DNA from 3 places in the Priestia sp. ABM2_011 genome. Region 1 is predicted to be linked to each of the others. Evidence: riboswitches for the same ligand, from Rfam matches in the RefSeq annotation. Region 1 holds a riboswitch; each other region holds the start of a gene.
The links. Region 1 has a riboswitch for S-adenosylmethionine ahead of ACXAE4_RS09015 (BMP family lipoprotein). Riboswitches for the same ligand answer to the same signal wherever they lie in the genome.
Positions count from the first base shown of each region.

Region 2: it holds a riboswitch for S-adenosylmethionine, as region 1 does, so the genes downstream of both, metK (methionine adenosyltransferase) here and ACXAE4_RS09015 (BMP family lipoprotein) in region 1, are expected to answer to the same signal.
Region 3: it holds a riboswitch for S-adenosylmethionine, as region 1 does, so the genes downstream of both, ACXAE4_RS03265 (phosphoadenylyl-sulfate reductase) here and ACXAE4_RS09015 (BMP family lipoprotein) in region 1, are expected to answer to the same signal.

Region 1 is NZ_JBSWUB010000001.1:1,710,030-1,713,310, reverse strand. It holds gene ACXAE4_RS09020 (ABC transporter ATP-binding protein) at 1-906, opposite strand, end outside; gene ACXAE4_RS09015 (BMP family lipoprotein) at 988-1,998, opposite strand; SAM riboswitch class I at 2,074-2,180, opposite strand; gene ACXAE4_RS09010 (hypothetical protein) at 2,514-2,675, shown strand; gene ACXAE4_RS09005 (hypothetical protein) at 2,766-3,134, opposite strand; gene ACXAE4_RS09000 (putative polysaccharide biosynthesis protein) at 3,154-3,281, opposite strand, start outside.
Region 2 is NZ_JBSWUB010000001.1:662,380-665,660, forward strand. It holds gene pckA (phosphoenolpyruvate carboxykinase (ATP)) at 1-1,032, opposite strand, end outside; SAM riboswitch class I at 1,407-1,524, shown strand; gene metK (methionine adenosyltransferase) at 1,657-2,859, shown strand; gene ACXAE4_RS03620 (glycosyltransferase family 4 protein) at 2,891-3,281, opposite strand, start outside.
Region 3 is NZ_JBSWUB010000001.1:607,851-611,131, forward strand. It holds gene ACXAE4_RS03255 (VOC family protein) at 1-339, opposite strand, end outside; gene cdaS (sporulation-specific diadenylate cyclase CdaS) at 437-1,063, opposite strand; SAM riboswitch class I at 1,377-1,478, shown strand; gene ACXAE4_RS03265 (phosphoadenylyl-sulfate reductase) at 1,733-2,446, shown strand; gene ACXAE4_RS03270 (inorganic phosphate transporter) at 2,466-3,281, shown strand, end outside.

The sequences.
Region 1 (3,281 bases):
AATTGCTTGAAGCAGCTCTGACTGCCCATTTCCTGAAACCCCTGCAATACCGACAATTTCGCCTGCAGAAACGTGAAGAGACACATTTTGCAATACGTTTTTTTGTCCTTTTCCTTTTAAAAAGAGATTTTGTACGCTTAAATGAGAAGTGCTTTGTGATGGCACTCTTGCAGGACGCTCTTTTAATTCTCTCCCTACCATTAGTCTCGCTAAATGGTGAGCATTGGTATCTTCTTTACTTGTGACGCCGGCTACTTTACCATTTCGAAGAACTGTAATTCGGTCCGCTACTTCCATCACTTCTTGCAGCTTATGTGTAATAATAATGATGCTTTTTCCTTGAGAAGCCAAAAACCGGATTGTTTTTAATAGTTCCTTTACTTCATGAGGAGTAAGAACGGCGGTAGGCTCGTCTAAAATAATAATTTCTGCTCCTTGATACAGCACTTTTAAAATTTCAATCTTTTGCTGTTCCCCAATTGAGCAATGCTTTACTTTTTTATGAACATCCACTGAAATTTGATAAGTTTGGGTTAATTGCTGTACATCTGCTTTCGCCTGCTTTCTGTTGAAAAAGAGACCTTTCTTTGGCTCATGCCCCAAGACAATATTTTCAGCCACTGAAAAATGAGGAAAAACCATAAAATGCTGATGCACCATGCCTATTCCGTTTTTAATCGCATCCGCAGGAGATGAAAACGAAACAGGTTTCCCGTGCAGCTGAACACTTCCTGAACTCGGCTTTTCCATTCCGTAAAGCATCCTCATCAACGTTGTTTTACCAGCACCGTTTTCTCCGACCAGCGCGTGAACCTCCCCTTTTTTCAGCGTAAAAGACACGTTATCGTTTGCTAAAAATGAACCGTATTTCTTCGTCAAATTCGTTAACTGCAACAGCTCACTCATTCCATTCATTGCTCCTTTCCCTTTAGGTTTTTTTCAAAAATAAGAAAGAGAAGCCAGCCTTACTCGACTTCTCTTCTCAACTCACTTTGCTAACGGATCTTTTACCACTGTTTTTCCATCAATAATCGAATCTTTAATTTCTTTTAATTGATCAATTACATCTTGTCCTACAAAGTCATTAAGAGGTGTCTTGCTGTCTTGAGTCACATACGTTAACCCAACACCTTTTTCTTTTAAGCCGTATGTCACTACGCCCGATTTAAATTTGTCATTTGCTAGTGCTTCTACCGTTTCATAAGCAGCCGCATCAGATCCTTTTAACTGCGATAAAATGATATGCTCAGGATCTACTTCCGTACGGTCAATATCTTGGCCTGCCGTATAAAAACCTTTTTCTTTTGCTGCTTCAAATACACCCAAGTCGCCTACAGCTGATGCTCCAGCGATAAAATCAGCGCCTTTTGAAGCCTGTAAAATAGCAAGTTCTTTTGCTTTAGCTGGATCAGAGAAGCTTCCAACATAGTTTACTAAAAACTCTGCTTTTGGATTTGTTGATTCTAGTCCTTCTTTAAAGCTTACCGTCCATTTTTTTAATAATGGAATATCATCAGCTGCAACCATTCCTACTTTATTCGTTTTCGTAATCAATCCTGCGGCTGCTCCTAATAAATATGAAGCTTCTTGTTCACGGAATACAACGCTTCTTACATTTGGTAAATCAACCACTGTATCAATAATCGCAAATTGACGCTGCGGATTTTCTTGAGCTACTTTTTTCAACGCATCTTCGGATTCAAAAGAAGATGTAATAATCAAGTCATAATTTTCTGCTACGGCAGCACGCAAATTACTTTCAATGGCTGCTTGATCTGTAGATTCAATTGTCTTTACATCAATGTTATACTTCTTCCCAGCTCGTTTTGCTCCCTCATCCATTTGCTGAAAAAACGGGTTAACCCCAATCTTTTCAGGCAAAACAAGAGCAATTCGCTTCTTTCCTTTCTCTTCACTTCCACTGCTTTTTGTGCTTTTTGACTGACAGCCAGTTACGAGTAGTACAAGCGCAACTGCTAAAATAAGAAATCTCTTCATTTAACTTACTCCCCCTATAATATAAAAAAAGCTCTTCCTTTATATAAAGGAAGAGCTCGTTAACCAAACGTCTCTTCCTCATCTTCAAGAACATACTGTTCTTAAGGATTTGGCACCATTCTGTCATAGACAGCGGTTGCCGGGTTTCACAGGGCCAGTCCCTCCACCTCTCTTGATAAGGAAAACAATAGCTATTTGTTTTATGTAATATAGTCAATATTAATAGTTTTTTAATAATTGTCAATATTATTTTTCTTTTTCATACAAAAAAACTTTAAAAACAGATAGGATTATATGGTTTTAGTCTACTAAAATAGAAGTTAAAGCCTTTACCTCATTTCTTGAATCATTCTATACTTCTTCACAAAGCGCTTATACTGAATTTGTTGACTGTCGAAAGGATTTAGTGGTAGCAAATAAATTCTATTATGCTTCTTCGGTTAATGTGTTATTAATTGAAACCACTTTACCAATAATGTTAGACTTTTCCTTAGCGATATTGTTAAGAGGTGTTAATGTTGAAATTAATGAAAGAATTATCTGGCATAGCCATTGGGCTTATTATCGCTTTAGCCGTTTCAAAAATATTTTTTGATACCCCGACCAACATTGGAATCGTAGTTATTTTTATTACGAGTATGGTCGTAACAGGGGTAGCAAGAGCAAAACTAAGATGAGATAATCTAACAAAAAAACACCACCTTTTATTCGCAAGGTGGTGTTTTCTTTTAATGATTTTAGTATGTAGTAATTCTAAGTGAAGGCCTTTACCCTTCTCCATCAATCATCGTATACTTCCTTGCAAAGCGCTTGTAGTAAATTTGCTCATCCTCTTGCCCATCGTTAAAAACAAGTCGGTTATGATCAATATCTTTCTCTTTTAACACATAGCCTTTTTCATTCATCAGTTGAATATATTCATCTAAATGTCCTTTTTTCACCATATAGTAAAGAGCATCATCTGAATCCGTAGTCTCTGCTACACCTTGACTTCCCACTTCTAATTTGAAAACAGCTTTTGCCGTTTGAATGGGACGGTAGTCTCCAAACACTCTTTCCCAATTTAATAGCAGCAGCGCGCCGAAAATTATGATACATCCTCCAGCCGCTACGGTTAGTAAAAATCGTTTTGACACACCTTTCTCTCCTTTACATTTACATTCTTTTTCTTCTATTTAATACAACAGATTGCCCTAAACTTGTTTTTACGCCAAGCCCTAGATACACAGCAGCACCTAAAGCAATTGAAATACAAGATGTGCTAATCGCAAGTGAAGATGCAG
Region 2 (3,281 bases), 1.0 Mb from region 1:
GACAATAGCTGTAGGGTGCCCAGCAACGCTTGGCAATACCGTATTATCAATAGAGTCAATTGAATAAGCGGCACGAGTATTCTCTGTTAAACTATTATCATTGTAATCTGCTACTTTCGTATTTTGATTCAACACTACATTTTCCAGTACTGCGCCGAAGCGAATTGCATTAAAAATTTGCGGTTCTTTTTCTTCGGAAAGCTGAATGCACTTCGCGTAGCAGCCTCCTTCAATATTAAATACACCAGAGCTTGACCAACCGTGCTCGTCATCTCCGATTAAACGACGGTTTGCATCAGCAGAAAGCGTTGTTTTACCCGTTCCAGATAAACCAAAGAATAATGCAACGTCACCTTCTTCTCCTACGTTAGCAGAACAGTGCATGGATAGAATATTGTTTTGAGGAAGCAAGAAGTTCATCACTGAGAAAATGGATTTTTTCATTTCACCAGCGTATTCAGTTCCTCCAATTAGCACAATGCGTCGCTCTAATGAAAGAATAATGAAGGTTTCCGAATTCGTCCCGTCTGTTTCAGGGTCAGCTTTGAACGTTGGAGCTGCTACAATTGTAAACGGCTTCACATCATCATTTGTTTTTTGTTCAGCTGAAGGGCGAATGAATAACTGCTGAGCGAATAGGTTGTGCCATGCAAATTCATTAACTACTTGAATTGGTAACTGATACTTTTTATCAGCTCCAGCATATCCATTAAAAACAAAAAGTTCATCCTGCTTCTTTAAGTGGGTTAAGACTTTTTTGTATAGCGCATCGAATCGCTGAGCAGAAATTGGCTGATTGACGGGTCCCCATTCAACCGTTTTTGAAGATACAGCATCGCTTACAATAAATTTATCCAAAGGAGAGCGGCCTGTATATTTTCCGGTTTCGACTGACACAGCACCTGTAGAAGTCAGCGTTCCTTCGCGTCGAGCTAGAATTTTTTCAACAAGTTGTGGAACAGATAATTGGTGTTTTGTTGTTTTTAATTGAAGCAAACCATTTAATTCGATAGACATATCAACAGTACTCATGTGCACTACCTTCCTTTTTTAGCTATTATTTATTCATTAATGTTTGAAATTTATAATTAGTATAACACATTTATTTAATTATTCTATACTATTTAACTAAAAATGTTTGTGTATTATAAAAAAATGTACGTTATACCTATTTTAGACACATGTATATGTGCTAGAAGCGAAAAAAGTGAAGCTATTTCAAGTGAAAGCCTTTTTTTGGTCTGTCTTGTTAACCAAACTTCGTGATCATTCTTAATAAGGTATACTATTTTTAAATTTGAGTATGTTACATTAAAACAGATTCAAACATAAAGAGATGATTTCCATTTGAATGTTGTTGACAGTGAAGCGCTTTTTCATGTATTATATGTCCTTGAACGGATACTCTCTTATCCCGAGCTGGTGGAGGGACAGGCCCTGTGAAACCCAGCAACCATCGTCATTTTTTTGTGTAGACGATAAGGTGCTAACCTGATGCAAGGGCACAACCTTGATCGATAAGAGTGAAAGGCTTATGTAGAATTTGATACCTTTCCTCGATACAAGGAAAGGTTTTTTTATATTTTTTAACGTGTAATGAAAATAAGGGAATGAGTACCGTATCACAATGTATCGTATTTATAAGGAGGAAAACTGATGTCAACACAACGTCGTCTGTTCACGTCAGAATCTGTTACAGAGGGACATCCCGATAAAATTTGTGACCAAATTTCTGACTCAATTCTTGATGCTATCCTAGCAAAGGATCCAAATGCTCGTGTTGCTTGTGAAACAAGCGTAACAACTGGTTTAGTTTTAGTAAGCGGTGAAATTACAACTTCTACTTACGTGGATATTCCTAAAACAGTTCGTGAAACAATTAAAGGAATTGGCTATACTCGTGCAAAATACGGATTTGATGCTGAAACTTGTGCAGTATTAACATCTATCGACGAGCAGTCAGCTGATATCGCTGCTGGTGTAGACCAAGCGTTAGAAGCACGTGAAGGTCAAATGTCCGATGAAGAAATCGAAGCAATCGGAGCTGGAGACCAAGGGTTAATGTTTGGTTATGCATGTAACGAAACAAAAGAATTAATGCCTCTTCCAATTTCATTAGCTCATAAACTTGCTCGCCGTCTAACAGAAGTACGTAAAGAAGAAATTCTTCCTTACCTTCGCCCGGATGGTAAAACACAAGTAACAGTTGAATATGATGAAAACAACAAACCTGTTCGCATCGATACAATTGTTATTTCAACTCAGCATCACCCAGAAGTAACGTTAGAGCAAATTCAACGTAACTTAAAAGAATATGTAATTAATCCAGTTGTTCCAAATGAGTTAATTGATGAAAATACAAAGTATTTCATTAACCCAACAGGACGTTTCGTAATCGGCGGCCCTCAAGGAGATGCTGGTTTAACTGGTCGTAAAATTATCGTTGATACTTACGGCGGATATGCTCGTCACGGCGGCGGTGCATTCTCTGGTAAGGACGCAACAAAAGTAGACCGTTCAGCAGCTTATGCAGCTCGTTATGTTGCGAAAAACATTGTAGCAGCTGATCTTGCTGATAAATGTGAAGTACAACTAGCATATGCAATTGGTGTTGCACAGCCAGTATCTATTTCAATTGATACATTCGGTACAGGAAAAGTTTCTGAAGAAGTACTAGTAGATGTAGTACGCAAAAACTTTGACCTACGTCCAGCAGGCATCATTAAAATGCTTGATTTACGTCGCCCAATTTATAAGCAAACAGCAGCTTACGGTCACTTTGGTCGTACAGATGTGGAGCTTCCTTGGGAGTTCACAGACAAAGCTGAAGCATTAAAAACTCAAGCTTTAGCTAAATAATAAAAAAATCTCCGTGAAAACGGAGATTTTTTTATGCCCATTGAATACCTTCAGCAGATTTTTCTACGACATCTTCATATTCTGAAAGCAAATGCTGAAAAATGGCGTCCCATGATTGAGTAAGAGCATAGTGTCTCGCTGCATGGCTAAAGTGAAGCCGCTGGTGCAAATCATCAAGTAAACCTGTAATAGCCGAACTGAATTCTTCTAAGGAGTGAGGTTTGCAAAGGTAGCCGTTTCGCCCGTGCTGAACCATCTGTTTAACTCCTCCTGCATTTGCTGCCACCACGGGAGTTCCAGAAGCAAGAGACTCCAGTACGACATTTCCGAACGTTTCTGTTTCTGAAGGGAAAACAAACAAATCAGATGAAGAATAGATATGAGCAAGTTGCTTACCTTCAAGAAAGCCTGTAAATGTCATA
Region 3 (3,281 bases), 1.1 Mb from region 1:
ATAGAAAAATAAGTATCTTGCTCCATTTGGCAAAGTTACAATGTTTTCTTCCACAAATGAAACGCCTGCTGATTTTAAACGCTCAAACTCCTCTTCAATTCCATCTACTGCCAGCGCAAAATGATGAACTTTACCTTCATTAGGTAAGCTTGAGTTATACCCTTGAATTAACTCTACGATTACATTGCCTTCTAAACCTAGAAAAGCTAGCTTCAAAGACGGATCGGTATGTGGTAGTGTTTCGATGAGCTCTAATCCCACCTTTTGTGTATAGAACTCAATAGATTTTTCTATATCCTTTACTTGAACGCCTACATGTTCAAATTTTAAAATTGCCATATGCATCACCCGTATCTATAGTATGTAAAAACTATGAAATATATTAAAGAGAAAGGATATAGAAGTCAAGATAGGGCTGCTTATTAGGAAAGGGCTCTTAAATCATATTTTTGCTGGAGTGAATAGGGTAGAGGCTTCCATCAAGCGCAAACGAAATTTTGCCTGTTTCTTCAGATACAACTAAAATTAATGCATCCGATTTTTCTGACATTCCAATGGCTGCACGGTGACGTGTTCCCAATTTTTTGTTCGTTGAAATAATAGACGAGAGAGGTAAAACATTAGCAGCCGAAATAAGCTGATTATTTCTAATTAGGACAGCTCCGTCATGTAAGGGTGTCCCTGGATAGAACAGTGTCTCAACTAGCGTAGCGCTGACAGGAGCTTGAATAGGCATTCCTTTTTGAATAAGAGGATCAACATTTTGTTCCCGTTCAATGACAATTAAAGCGCCGTGACGTTTCTCAGAGAGGTTATGAATAGCTAGGGACAGAGCAGCGTATTCAAATGTATAAGGCGATAAGTAATGACGCAAGTAATAAGAGGCGGCCGTAGCTTGAACATCTTGAAATAACCTTCTCATCTCCTCAAAATCACATAGGATACAATGATCACTCGTGTCTAAATGTTTAATTAAATTAGAGGCTTCAGTTGAAATCTGCTGTAAATATGTTCGTACATTATTTTTAATTGTATCGTCTAATTGAAAGGGTTGTCTCTCCATCTTATATAGCTCCTATCTGTCAGTCAGTGTTATCTGTAATGTGTGCTAATGTGGGTGAATTATCCGTAAAGCTTATAAATCCGCTATTAATTTTATAGAGAGATTTTGCGTTTTATTTAGCAAGAGAACATCAAAAGTTGGAGAAAAAAGAAAGCGTTTTATAAACTGATATGTTCACATTTGGGTTAAATTTACATATGTTGTTTTAAATAAAAGTATAGATATTTCTGTGAATTTAAAGTATAGTTTTCTTATCGGATATATGATTTTTAATGTTGACAAATATTCTAAATATGCTAAAATTTTTAAAAAATGCTTATCAAGAGTGGTGGAGGGGATGGCCCGCTGAACCCCGGCAACCTGCTTAGCAAGGTGCTAATTCCAGCAAAGTGTGTATCATTTTGAAAGATAAGGTGAAAATTTATTGCCTACCCAGTCTTTCAATACGGAAGACTTTTTATTTTGATATAGCGCAAGCGATAATTTGAGAAGGGAAACCAATGACTGTAAACCCCGACTTAAAACAAATTTTTGAACACGCCGAAGTAAAGTAAGAATTAAATAGTTTCGCTGACTAGACACACTAGAGGCGGTTTTATCCAATTCTAGTGGGTAAAACCGTCTTTTTTTATTGGATAACGCGGATAACTAAGAATTGGAGTGGAGAAAATGGCAGACTTATATACGTACGAAAACTGGAGCGATACATTTCCAGAGTTCGACAGTAAAGATGAAACAAAAGGAGCCCTTTCAGCATTGCAGTGGGCGTATGATACCTACGGAGATTCAATTATTTATGCGTCAAGCTTTGGGATCGAAGGAATCGTGTTAATTGATTTAATTTCAAAAGTGAAAAAAGACGCTGAAATTGTCTTTTTAGATACAGGCGTTCATTTTAAAGAAACATATGAAGTGATTGATGCAATTAAAGAACGCTTCCCTGATTTACGTATTCATATGAAAAAGCCGGATTTAACTCTTGCAGAACAAGCTGAAAAACATGGAGATGAGCTTTGGAAGAGTCAGCCTAACTTATGCTGTCAAATTCGAAAAATCATTCCGCTAAGAGAATCCCTTGCTCCTTATGATGCGTGGATTTCTGGTTTGAGACGCGAGCAGTCTGAGTCTCGTGCCAACACGAATTATTTTAATAAAGATGAGAAATTCAAGAAGGTGAAAGTTTGTCCGTTAATTCATTGGTCATGGAAAGAAATTTGGCGCTATGTGTATAAGCATGATTTGCCGTACAACAAACTTCATGATCAAGGCTACCCAAGTATCGGCTGTGAGCCCTGTACCGCACCTGCCTATAATGTAGACGATTTACGTTCAGGAAGATGGGCAGGTACACAAAAAGTTGAGTGCGGATTACACGAATCTTAAATACGAAAGAGCTGAATAAATGATGCTTTTATATGTTGCCTTTATCATTGCGCTTTTTTTTGCAATGAATATTGGGGCAAGCGGTGCAGCAGCTGCTATGGGCGTTTCATACGGCTCCGGTGCAATTAAAAAGCGAAGAGTGGCCCTGTTCATCTGTGCTGTAGGAATTGTGCTCGGAGCTGTTACCGGAGGCGGTGAGGTGGTAAAAACCATCAGTTCAGGTATCATACCTGAAAAACTGCTGTCAGTAGAATTAGTTATTATCATTCTGGCTGCTGCAACGCTGTCACTCTTTTTCGCGAATTTGATTGGTATCCCTCTATCAACAAGTGAAGTAACAGTTGGCTCAGTTGTTGGAGTAGGAGTAGCTTATCAATCTCTGTATGTAGAAAAACTTTTAATTGTCATGTCTTTTTGGATTATTGTTCCGCTAGTTTCATTTGTCATTGCTTTTTTGATTGGGAAAGTGATAAAACGCAGAGCGCATAAAAAAGAAGCAGAGGGAAAGTGGAAAAGAGTTTTAACGATTTTAGTTATAGCGACGGGATTCTTTGAAGCCTTCTCAGCTGGAATGAATAATGTGGCAAATGCTGTCGGTCCTCTAGTAGGAGCTGGGTTAATGGATGCTACAACGGGTGTCATAGCAGGAGGATTGGCGGTGGCACTCGGAGCTCTTTTACTAGGAGGCCGAGTTATTGAAACAAACGGAAAAAAAATTACTCGCTATTCTGTAGGGGAAGGCTGCATTATTTCAGGTACTGGTGCTTCTCTTGTTACAGCAGCTTCACTGTTTGGTTTGCCAGTACCGCTTACACAGGTCACTACGTCTTCTATT